4 regions of the Allobosea sp. Tri-49 genome follow, and region 1 is predicted to be linked to each of the others. Evidence: riboswitches for the same ligand, from Rfam matches in the RefSeq annotation. Region 1 holds a riboswitch; each other region holds the start of a gene.

Region 1 (2,825 bases):
TTGCCATAGAGGTCGTGCAGGTCCGGCACCTCGTCGGGCGAGAACAGCGTCCAGTCGGCACCGGCTTCGACGCGCTGCATGAACAGGTCGGGAATCCAGTTCGCCGTGTTCATGTCATGGGTGCGGCGGCGGTCGTCGCCGGTGTTCTTGCGGAGATCGAGGAACTCCTCGATGTCGACATGCCAGGTCTCGAGATAGGCGCAGACGGCGCCCTTTCGCTTGCCGCCCTGGTTCACCGCGATAGCGGTGTCGTTGGCGACCTTCAGGAAGGGCACCACACCCTGGCTCTCGCCATTGGTGCCCTTGATATGGGCGCCGAGACCGCGCACAGGCGTCCAGTCATTGCCGAGCCCGCCGGAGTATTTGGCGAGCAGGGCATTGTCCTTCACCGCCTTGAAGATGCCGTCGAGATCGTCGGCGACCGTGGTCAGGAAGCAGGAGGAGAGCTGCGGCCGCAGCGTGCCCGAATTGAACAGGGTCGGCGTCGAAGCCATGAAATCGAAGGACGACAGCAGGTCGTAGAATTCGATCGCCCTCGCCTCCCGGTCGATCTCGCGCAGGCTCAACCCCATGGCGACACGCATGAAGAAGGCCTGCGGCAGCTCGAAGCGGTTGCCGCGGACATGCAGGAAGTAGCGATCGTAAAGCGTCTGGAAGCCGAGATAGTCGAGCTGCAGGTCGCGCTCTGGCTTCAGCGCAGCGGCGATACGGGCGATGTCGAAGCGGTCAAGCTCGGGGTCGATCAGCTCGTTGGCAATGCCCACCTTCAGATAGGCCTCGAAATACTCGCCATAGCGGCCGGCCATCTCTTGCTGCGTCGCCTGCTCGGCGCGGCCGTGGACGAAGCTCAGCGCCTCGCGGCGCAGCTTGTCGAGCAGCAGGCGGGCCGAGACCTTGGCATAGTTCGGCTCGCTCTCGATCAGCGTCCGCGCGGCAAGGATCGGCGCCAGCGCCAACTCGTCGAGCGAGATGCCGTCATAGAGATTACGCTGTGCCTCGGCGAGGACGGGCTCGGCCGAAACGCCGTCGAGCTCCGCACAGGCCTCGCGAACCACCTTGTCGAGACGCGCGGCATCGAGCGGAACCAGCGTGCCGTCGGCGAGCTTCATCTGCAGCGACGGCGCAGCGGCGGCGGCCGGCTGGGTCTCAGCGACCACCTTGGCGCGCTCCCGGGCACGCTCGGCGCGATAGAGCACATAGGCGCGGGCGACCTTGTGATGCTCGCCGCGCATCAGGGCGAGTTCGACCTGGTCCTGGACGTCCTCGATATGGAAGGTGCGGCCGGTGGCGGCGCGGCGGGTCAGTCCGGCGACGACCTGCTCGGTCAGCTCGGCGACGACGTCGTGGATGCGGCGCGAGGCGGCAGCGCTGGAGCCTTCGACGGCGAGGAAGGCCTTGGTCAGCGCAACCGCGATCTTCGAGGGATCGAAAGGGGTGACCCCGCCGTTGCGCCGAATGATCTGGTAGCCCGGCTCGCTCGCCGCGGCTGTCGGCGGCGCAGCAGTGATAACCGGCGCGGCGGCCGCAGGCCGTTCGGCTTCGAGAGACAGAGACATCGGCATCAACCCCAAGATGTTGAGGGCAAAGGCCGAGCGGTTGCGTCGAGAAGGCGCGCGGCAACCCAAGGCCGCGACCTGCCAAGCGCACCACCGGGACACCCCGCCCGAGGACGTAAAACTAGGGTCGCGGCAGGTCTCCTGGCTCGCGGGTCGCAGCTCTCGCCCGTCTTCCCAAGGCCTTGCGGCCTCAGTGACTTACATGGACGCGAACTCACCGCTGACAGTTGCGGGGGCAGCGCCGGTTTCCCACCGGCTTCCCTCTTAGCTCTCGATCTTGCGATTCGAGAGACCATCGACCACCAGATTTAGTAGTCTCTGCGCTGACGCTGTCAATTGATCGTGCGTGACTTGTCTCTCGCATGTGGAAAGCGAGGATATCTCCAACAGCCCCCAAAAAACATGGAGACATAAAGATGTCTTTATATCTCGATTGACGTCTACTCTCGGATCGGCATACTGGCACGGTCGAGGTTCTCCGGCGCGGCTTGCCGCATCGGAGCTAAGAGGGAAGCCGGTGAAGTGCCGGCGCTGCCCCCGCAACTGTAAGCGGCGAGCCGCTGTCCAATCGAAGCCACTGGGACCGACAAGGTCGCGGGAAGGCCGGACAGCTGCCCTGACCCGTGAGCCAGGAGACCTGCCCCGACAACATGAACGTCCTCGGGCGGGGTGTCCCGGTGGTGCGGTTGCGGATCCGCGCCGATTTTCCGTCGCCCGGATTCTCACACGCGTCCGCTCTGGCCTTTGCCCCCATTTTATGGGGTTAAGCCTATGTCTCAATCAGTCTCCGTCGCCGCTCTCGGCACGCCGCGCATCGGTCCGCGCCGCGAACTCAAGACCGCGCTCGAAAGCTTCTGGGCCGGGAAATCGGACGAACAGTCCCTGCTTGAAACCGCAGCCGGTCTGCGCGCCGCCAACTGGGCGCGGCAGAAGGCGCAAGGGATCACCGTGATCCCGTCAAACGACTTCTCGTTCTACGACCAGGTCCTCGACACCAGCGTCATGGTCGGCGCGATCCCGGCCATTTACGGCTGGAAGGGTGGCCCGGTGCCGCTCGGCACCTATTTCGCCATGGCACGGGGCTCGCAGGGCGAGACCGAGCCGCACACCTCCTGCGGCCATGCTCATCACGACCATGAGCATCATCACGGCGTCCCGGCGCAGGAGATGACCAAATGGTTCGACACCAACTACCACTATATGGTGCCGGAGTTCGCAGCCGGGCAGCGCTTCGAACTGGCCTCGCTGAAGCCCGTCGAGGAATATCGC
Region 2 (2,825 bases), 2.8 Mb from region 1:
TGGTCGAGGCCAAGTTCGTCGACGGCCTGCGCTCGGTGGCGGCGACGATGACGCTGCAGGACCTGCAGGAACAGCGCGCCGAATTCGTCAAATCGGTGCAGGCAGCGGTCGCCCATGACCTGCAATCCAACGGGCTGGAGCTGGAATCGGTCTCGCTCACTCGGCTCGACCAGACCGACATCAAGCATTTCAACCCGAACAACACCTTCGATGCCGAGGGCCTGACCGCCCTCACCAAGATCACCGAGGAGCGCAAGCGCGAGCGCAACCAGATCGTCCGCGACAACGAGGTCGAGATCGCCACCAAGGATCGCGAGGCCTCGCTGCGGCGCCTGACCATCCAGCGCGAGCAGCGCGACGCCGAGCTCAGCCAGGAGCGCGACATCGCCAACAAGACGGCCGAGACGCGGGCCGAAGCCGCCAAGGCCGAGCAACTGGCGCGCCTGAGCGAGGAGACCGCGCGGCTCGAAACTGATCGCGGCATCGCCGAGCGCGAGGCTCAGGCCCGCCAGGCACGGGAATCGGCCAGGATCGACGCCGAGCGTGGCATCGCCGAACGCGAGGCCGAGGCGCGCAAGATCACCGAGACCGCCCGCATCGATGCCGCCATCGCGGTGGCCAACAAGACCGAGGAAGAGCAGGCGGCCCGCGCCAAGGCCGACGCGGCCAAGGCTGCGGCGACGACGGCCGAGGAGCAGGTGACCACCGCTCGCGACGTCGAGATCGCCGAACGCGCCAAGCGCATCGCCGTGATCGATGCCCGCAAGGACGCCGAGCAGCAGGCGACCGCGGTCACCGTCAAGGCCGAGGCCGAGCGCCACGCGGCCGAGGACCTTGCCGCCGCGGTCAAGATCCAGGCCGAGGCCGAAGCCGAAGCGGCCAAGATCCGCGCCACCGGCGTGATCGAGCTCGGCGAGGCGCAGGCCAGGGCCGAGCGCGCCAAGAACGAGGCGCGCAATGCGCTCTCCGCGGGCATCATCGAGTTCGAGCTGGCCAAGGCCCGGATCGAGATCGTGCCGCTCGCTCTGGAGCAGGCGATGAAGCCGATCGAGAAGATCTCGGACATCCGGATCTTCAGCGCGGGCGGGTTCGCGAGCGCCCTTGCCGGGGCGCAGGGAGAGCACGCCGGCAACCCGATCGGCGACCTCTCCAGCCAGCTCCTGAGCTTCACCGCCCAGAAGCCTATCCTCGACGAGATACTGGCCCAGGCCGGCTTCAAGGGGTCCGATCCGACTCAGGCCCTGCTCGCCGCCTCGCTCGGCAACTCGATGCAGGCGTCGGCAACACCCAAGGCGGCTGCGCCCAAAACGCCGCTCGCCGGCAAGGAGCCGTCCCCTCCGGCCAAGCCGGACTGATCCTCGCAGATAATGGCGCCTCACGCGAGGGAACGCGGCGGCGGAGTCCGAATTGACCCCGCCGCATTTCCGCCCTACTCGTGAATGCGACGGTTCCCTCACGGGATCAAAAGGGAACGCAGTGCGGGTGGCCTGGCCATCTCATGCTGCGGCTGCCCCCGCAACTGTAAGCGGCGAGCCTTTCGCCACACGCCACTGGGGCCTCGGACCTGGGAAGGCGGTGAAAGGCGGTGACCCGCGAGCCAGGAGACCTGCCGTCAGCCGTGGTCACACGCGAACACATCGGCCGGGGGTCCGCTGATGGGTGATAAGCCTTTGCGCGCCCGTTTGCGGGAGCGGAGCGGATTATCTCGTTCGCGGTGACGTGCCACTGACGTTACCGCCGAGGTTTTACCGTGATCCGTTTGCCCAGCCCCGCCAAGAGCGGGCGTTTGCCTGTTGCCTTGTCCCTGCTCGCCGCCTCGACCCTACTGACGCCACTCGCAGCGCGAGCGCAATCGAGCGAGAAGCCGATCGCGCTCGACGAGATCGTCGTCAGCCCAACCGGCGTGCCGACGCCGGCCAGGGAGATCGCCAGCTCCGTCACCGTCGTCACGGCACAGGAGATCGAACGCCAGCAGCGCCGCACCCTGCCGCAGGCGCTCGCCGCCGTGCCCGGCCTCAACATCGTCCAGACCGGCGGCCCTGGCGGGCTGACCTCGGTCTTCATGCGCGGCACCAATTCGAACCACGTCAAGGTGCTGATCGACGGCATCGAGGTGAACGACCCCTCAACACCGAACCGCTCCTTCGATTTCGGCCAGATGCTGACCACCGACATCGAGCGGATCGAGGTGCTGCGCGGCCCGCAGAGCGGCCTCTACGGCGCCAATGCGCTCGGCGGCGTCATCTCGATCACCACCAAGCGTGGCGAAGGCCCGCCGAAGCTGACGGGCTCGATCGAAGCCGGCTCGCACGGCACCTTCAACCAGAGCGTCGGCCTCAGCGGCGGCAATGACCGCTTCGACTATGCCTTCAGCGTCAGCCATTTTCGAGCGGAGGCGACACCAATAACGCCGCCGGAACTCGTTCCGCCTGGCCGGCGCCGCAATCCCAACTCCTATGACAACTGGAGCTATTCCGCCCGCCTCGGCGCCCGCCTCACCGACACGCTGAGCGTCAACTGGGTCGGCCGCTATATCGACGGGCAGTTGCTGTTCACTAACGATTCCGGCTTCCCGAGCCGGCCGGATGCCTTCCGCTCCAGTCAGAACTACCGCCAGGCCTTCACCCGCGGCGAGATCGTCTGGGATCCGCTGGACGGCCGTTTCGTCAACCGCTTCGGCGTCTCCTACAGCAACCAGGATCGCTCCAACCGCCGGCCGAACGCCGCGGGCATTCTCGAGCTACCGACCGAGAATCTCGGCGAGCGCACCAAATACGATTGGCGCGGCGACCTGAAGATCACGCAGGGCCAGACATTGGTCGCAG
Region 3 (2,825 bases), 2.5 Mb from region 1:
GTGCTCACCTACGACAATGTCACCGTCGTGGTGATGAGCCGCTCGGTCAGCCTGTTCGACCGGGCAATGTACTACGCCAACGGGCTCGATCCCGAGGATTTCGACCTGATCGTGGTGAAGTCGCCCCACGCCGAATTCCACATGTTCGACCAGTGGTGCGCCCGCAATTTCAACGTCGAAGCGCCTGGCGCGACTTCGGCGAACCTCAGAAGCCTCGGCCACCGCATCTGCGCCCGCCCCGTCTATCCGCTCGACGACAACGTCACCTTCGCGCCCCGCGCGACGATCTACGATCTGTGAGGACTGCGCCCATGCCCAGAATCGAGGCTGTCGACTTCTTCTATCTCGCCATGCCCGTCGTCACCGACGAGGCCGATGGCAGCCAGGACGCGCTGCTGGTGCGGGTCGCCGCCGGCGGCCATGTCGGCTGGGGCGAATGCGAGGCAGCCCCGCTGCCGTCGATCGCCGCCTTCATCTGCCCGATGTCGCACGGGGTCTGCCGGCCCGTCGCCGATTCCGTCCTCGGCCAGAAGCTGGATGGCCCGGAGGACATCGCCCGTATCGCTGCCGCGGTCGCCTACAATTCGATGGACCTGCTGCAGGCGCCGCATACCTTCTCCGGCGTCGAGATGGCGTTGTGGGACATCCTCGGCAAGCTGCGCTCCAAGCCGGTCTGGCGCTTGCTCGGCTATCGCCAGAGCCATCCCAAGACGCCCTATGCCTCGGTGCTATTCGGCGGCACGGCGCAGGAGACGCTTGAGCGTGCGCGGGATGCCAGGAAGCGGAATTTCCGTGCCGCCAAGTTCGGCTGGGGACCGATCGGCCGCGGCAGCGTCGAGGCCGATGCCGAGCATTTCGTTGCGGCTCGGGAAGGGCTGGGAACCGACGGGATACTGCTCGTCGATACCGGCCAGATCTTCATCGAAGACGTCGAGCGCGCGGCCGCCCGCTTGCCGGCGATGGAGAAGGCGGATGTCCGCTGGTTCGAGGAGCCCTTCCACGCCAGCGCGCTTGAAGCCTATGGCGCACTCGCCAAGCTTAGCCCAAAGGTGCGCCTCGCCGGTGGCGAAGGCGCCCACAATGAAACCATGGCCAAGCAGCTGATCGACTATGGCGGCATCGGCTATGTCCAGATCGATTGCGGCCGGATCGGCGGAATCGGTCCCTCGAAGGCGGTGGCGGATTACGCGGTGGCGAAGGGCGTGACCTTCGTCAACCACACGTTCACCTCGCATCTGGCGCTGTCGGCCTCGCTGCAGCCCTATGCCGGGCTCGCCGATCACGAAATCTGCGAATATCCGGCGATGCCGAAGCCGCTCGCCACGGCGATCTCCGCCAATCATCTGGAGCGCGATGCGCGGGGGCAGGTCGCAGCGCCGGATGCGCCCGGCCTCGGCATCGAGGTCGCGACCACCGCGCTGAAAAGCTACCTCCAGGACGTCGAGATTTCCGTCCAGGGCAAGCGGCTCTACAGCACGCCCAGCCTCTGAACGGCGCTTGACGATGTAGCGCCGCCTTATAGGGTGGGCGCGATCGAGGTTCTCCGGGTTGCTTCCGGAGCTAAGAGGGAATTCGGTGAGGCGCGCTTGCTCCAAAGCCGAGGCTGCCCCCGCAACTGTAAGCGGCGAGCTCTCCGTCCATCGTCCACTGGTGCTCCTTGCGCCGGGAAGGCCGGGCGGAACCGGCGTCGACCCGCGAGCCAGGAGACCTGCCCCGATCGTCGAAGACGTCTTTCGGGCGGGGTGTCCCGGAGGTGTGCATCGGTGGCGGTCGTCCGAGCCCGCCATCTGTCCACATCCCCTGCCAGCTCCCATCCGTCATCTCGGGGAGCGATGAAGTCCATGTCCATAACGACCACCATGCGCGCGACGGCGCAGAGCTTGACGGCTGCGTGCCGTCCCCTCTATCAGAAATGCAACATTGTTACATTTGAGGCTCGTCCTGTGCCGACTGCGCGTCGATTTGTCCGCCTGCTGCAATGGCCCGCTGCGGTGCTTCTCGGCACTTTGCTTGCGGGTGCAGCTTCTGCTGCGCCAACACAGTATCCGCTGACACTGGAGAACTGCCGCGAGAGCGTGACCTTCGCCGGTCCGCCCAAGCGCGTCGTCGCGATCGGCCAGACGCAGACCGAAATCCTCTACGCGCTCGGTCTCGCCGACCGCGTCGTCGGCACCGCGGTCTGGTTCTCGCCGGTCGCCAAGCCCTATCAGGCGGTCAACGCCAAGGTGAAGCGTCTCGCCGACAACGATCCGAGCTTCGAAGCGGTGCTCGCCCAGGAACCGGATCTCGTCACCGCGATGTTCGAATGGCATGTCGGGCCCAACGGCATCGTCGGCAAGCGCGACCAGTTCGCCAAGGTCAAGGTGCCGACTTACGTTTCGCCGACCGACTGTGTCGGCAAGGACAATTCCGGCGCCGGCGATGGCGTGCGCACGCAAATGTTCACGATGGAGCTGGTCTATCGCAATATCCGCGAGTTCGGCCAGATCTTCGACGTCGCCGATCGGGCCGATGCGCTCATTGCCGAGCTGAAGGCGCGCGAGAACAAGGCGGTCCAGGCTGTGGCGAACGTCAAGGCCAAGGACGTGCCGGTCGTGGTCTGGTTCTCCAGCAAGGACATCAAGGGCGACGGCTTCATGGCCGGCAAGAACGGCGTGCCCGCCTATATCCTGTCGAAGCTTGGCGCCCGCAACATCATCACCACTAATGAGGAATGGCCACTGGTCGGCTGGGAGAGCATCGCTGCCGCCAACCCCGCGGTGATCGTCACGGTGAAGATGGATCGCCGCCGCTTCCCGGCCGACGACATCGAGAAGAAGCTCGAC
Region 4 (2,825 bases), 1.6 Mb from region 1:
CGAGGCCGATGCCGGGTTGGTCATAGCCCTCCGGCAGGTCCTCGCGCTGGCGCCGGCAGACGGTGCAGACATGGATGGTGCAGCCCGGCTCCAGCCGGGTTTCCGTCGCGAGGGCGAGATCGCCTTCGAGCATCGAAACGCCTCCTTGGGCTGGCGCGGCCGCAATCGGCCGCGCGAGGCGTCAGGCCGCCGCGGCTGCGGCGCTGCGACGAGCAAGCCAGGGCCAGAGCACGCCGACGGCAAAGCCGGTGGCGAGCCAGAGGGCGGCCTGGATGGCGAGCGAGAGCGCGGCGAAATGCGCGGCGATCTCGGCCGGCACCTTGCTCTCCGGCGCAGCCGGATGCGGCGCGCCGATCAGATGCGGCACGAGCAGCGCCAGCACGGCAAGCGCCCGCGCCCAGGAGGCCTCGACCCGCAGGAACACGAAGAGCGCGCCGGCGGTGACCACCGCCGTCAGCAGCCACCAGAGCTGGCGCTGTTGCAGTTCGGCCGCGGCTGAACCCGGCAATTCAGGCGCCAGCCCCATCGCCGGGGCGAGTCCGAAGGCGAGGAAACCGCAGACAGCCCATGCCAGCGCCCGGCACTGGTCGATCTGTTCGTTTGCCGCGATCATCCCGGCGAGCAGCAGGGCTGCGAAGCCGATCGCGGTGCCGATCGTCACCAGACTGGTGAAGGCGGTGCGCTGCAAGCCGTCCTGCGGCTTCCATTCATGCTCGCCGGTGTGCTCCGCCCCGGCTTTCGGATCGTTATGGGCGAGCTGGATGCGGGCGCCATCGGTGAAGGCGGCCTGCATCGGTGCGCCCTGCGTACGCAGCGCCGCCTCATAGGTCTCGGCCTTGAGGATCAGCGGGGTGGTGGTGACGTGCTGGAGCGCCGAGATCAGCAGTCCAGCCAGAAGCCCGGCCAGGATGCTGACCGTGAGAATACGCGTGACCATGTGCTTCCCCTCAATGACAGGGGAAGGCGAGGCCGTGACGGGTGTCGTGCGCCGCGTTGTGGACAGTGGACGAGGCGGCGAAGCCGACGGTGTAGATCAGCACGAAGCCGAGGATCAGCGCGGCGGCGACGGCTTTCGCCCGTTCCGAGACGCTGGCCTGGCTGGTGACGGTTGCGGTGTTCATTGGCTCACTCCTGGCCACCCCACCGGCAGCCTGCTGGACGACATCGGAAGACGGCAGGTCTCCTGGCTCACGGCTTGGTGTCCTGCTCCGCCTTCCCGGGAAACCCAGTGGCCGATGGCGCAGGACGCGCCGCTTACAGTTGCGGGGGCAGCCGCGGTCCTTCACCGCGTTCCCTTTTCACCTCGTCGTCGAGGCACCGTCACCGATGATCATTAGCCACAGGCGCGGTGCTGTGCAATGCAATGCCGTCATTCCCGGCGGAGCGCGGCGCAAGCCGAAGCATGACGCGGAGACTGCAGCATGACCCTCCCCCCGCTCACCCTCATCCTCGGCGGCGCCCGCTCCGGCAAGAGCCGCCATGCGGAAGCGCTGATCGAGGCGCTGCCGCCCGCCTGGACCTATATCGCCACCGCCCAGGCCTATGATGACGAGATGCGGGCCCGGATCGCCGAGCATCGCGCCCGCCGCTCCCGCGATTGGCAAACGGTCGATGCTCCGGTCGCGCTGCCCGAGGCGATCCGCAACGCCCGGTCCGGGCAGCCCATCCTCGTCGATTGCCTGACGCTCTGGCTGACCAATCTCCTGCTTGCCGAACGCGACATCGCGATCGCGACCGGCGAGCTCATTGCGGCCTGCCGCGAGGCGGAGGGACCGGTTGTGCTGGTCTCCAACGAGGTCGGCCTCGGCATCGTGCCCGACAATGCGCTCGCCCGGCGCTTCCGCGACGAGGCCGGCCGCCTGCACCAGCGGCTTGCGGCGCAGGCCGGGCGCGTGGTCTTCATGGTCGCCGGATTGCCGATGCAGGTGAAATGAAGAGCGAAGCGACGATGACGGACCAAGCCGAGGATGCCGCCCGCCACAAGGCGAAGATGGCAAAGCGCAAGGCAGTGCAGGACGCCGAGGTCGCCGGCAAGACGGTCGAGAAGGGCCTGCTGATCGTCAACACCGGCCCGGGCAAGGGCAAGTCGACCGCCGCCTTCGGCCTGATCCTGCGCGCGCTCGGCCATGGTTGGCGCATCGGCGTCGTGCAGTTCATCAAGGGCGCTTGGTCGACCGGCGAGCGCAAGGCGCTGGAGGCCTTCGGCGACCAGATCTCCTGGCATTCGATGGGCGAGGGCTTCACCTGGGAGACGCAGGACAAGGCCCGCGACATCGCTGCGGCGACCCGCGCCTTCGACAAGGCCAGGGAGTTGATGGCGGACGAGAGCATCCGGCTGCTCGTGCTGGACGAACTCAACATCGCCCTGCGCTACGACTATCTGCCGCTCGCCGAGGTGGTTGCGACGCTCGCTGCCCGCCGCTCGGATCTCCACATCGTCGTCACTGGCCGCAACGCCAAGCCTGAGCTGATCGAGGCCGCCGACTTGGTCACAGAGATGACGCTGGTGAAGCACCACTTCGCCGCCGGCGTGAAGGCGCAGGAGGGGATCGAGTTCTAGAGGCCGAGTGCGGCGAGACTTCCGGCCGCTGCCAAGCCCCAGAGCAGCAGGCAGGCGCGCCGGTAGAGGGCGAGCGCCCGCCGGATATCGGCCGCCGTAGCCTCCGCCCTGCCATCGCCCATCCAGCCGTCCTCGACCCTGACCGCGCCGTAGACGCGCGGGCCGGCGAGGCGGAGCCCCAGCGCGCCGGCCATCGCCGCCTCCGGCCAGCCGGCATTGGGCGAGCGGTGGCGCTGGGCGTCGCGTTGCACCGCGCGCCAGGCCG

What was found. A riboswitch is a leader RNA that binds a small molecule or an ion and turns the genes downstream of it on or off. The one in region 1 is predicted to bind cobalamin.
Region 2: linked by a shared signal. The riboswitch ahead of BLM15_RS24710 (TonB-dependent receptor plug domain-containing protein) and the one ahead of BLM15_RS11585 (ribonucleoside-diphosphate reductase subunit alpha) in region 1 are both predicted to bind cobalamin.
Region 3: linked by a shared signal. The riboswitch ahead of BLM15_RS31965 (ABC transporter substrate-binding protein) and the one ahead of BLM15_RS11585 (ribonucleoside-diphosphate reductase subunit alpha) in region 1 are both predicted to bind cobalamin.
Region 4: linked by a shared signal. The riboswitch ahead of BLM15_RS18905 (CbtB domain-containing protein) and the one ahead of BLM15_RS11585 (ribonucleoside-diphosphate reductase subunit alpha) in region 1 are both predicted to bind cobalamin.

What each region holds. Positions count from the first base shown of each region.
Region 1 covers NZ_CP017946.1:2,336,657-2,339,481, forward strand. The annotation lists gene BLM15_RS11585 (ribonucleoside-diphosphate reductase subunit alpha) at 1-1,556, opposite strand, end outside; cobalamin riboswitch at 1,672-1,868, opposite strand; cobalamin riboswitch at 2,011-2,215, shown strand; gene metE (5-methyltetrahydropteroyltriglutamate--homocysteine S-methyltransferase) at 2,328-2,825, shown strand, end outside.
Region 2 covers NZ_CP017946.1:5,125,169-5,127,993, reverse strand. The annotation lists gene BLM15_RS24715 (flotillin family protein) at 1-1,355, shown strand, start outside; cobalamin riboswitch at 1,429-1,628, shown strand; gene BLM15_RS24710 (TonB-dependent receptor plug domain-containing protein) at 1,751-2,825, shown strand, end outside.
Region 3 covers NZ_CP017946.1:4,858,447-4,861,271, forward strand. The annotation lists gene BLM15_RS23455 (M81 family metallopeptidase) at 1-300, shown strand, start outside; gene BLM15_RS23460 (mandelate racemase/muconate lactonizing enzyme family protein) at 312-1,490, shown strand; cobalamin riboswitch at 1,520-1,730, shown strand; gene BLM15_RS31965 (ABC transporter substrate-binding protein) at 1,971-2,825, shown strand, end outside.
Region 4 covers NZ_CP017946.1:3,923,791-3,926,615, reverse strand. The annotation lists gene BLM15_RS18915 (DUF1636 family protein) at 1-133, opposite strand, end outside; gene BLM15_RS18910 (CbtA family protein) at 182-937, opposite strand; gene BLM15_RS18905 (CbtB domain-containing protein) at 948-1,121, opposite strand; cobalamin riboswitch at 1,157-1,336, opposite strand; gene cobU (bifunctional adenosylcobinamide kinase/adenosylcobinamide-phosphate guanylyltransferase) at 1,422-1,934, shown strand; gene cobO (cob(I)yrinic acid a,c-diamide adenosyltransferase) at 1,949-2,560, shown strand; gene cbiB (adenosylcobinamide-phosphate synthase CbiB) at 2,557-2,825, opposite strand, start outside.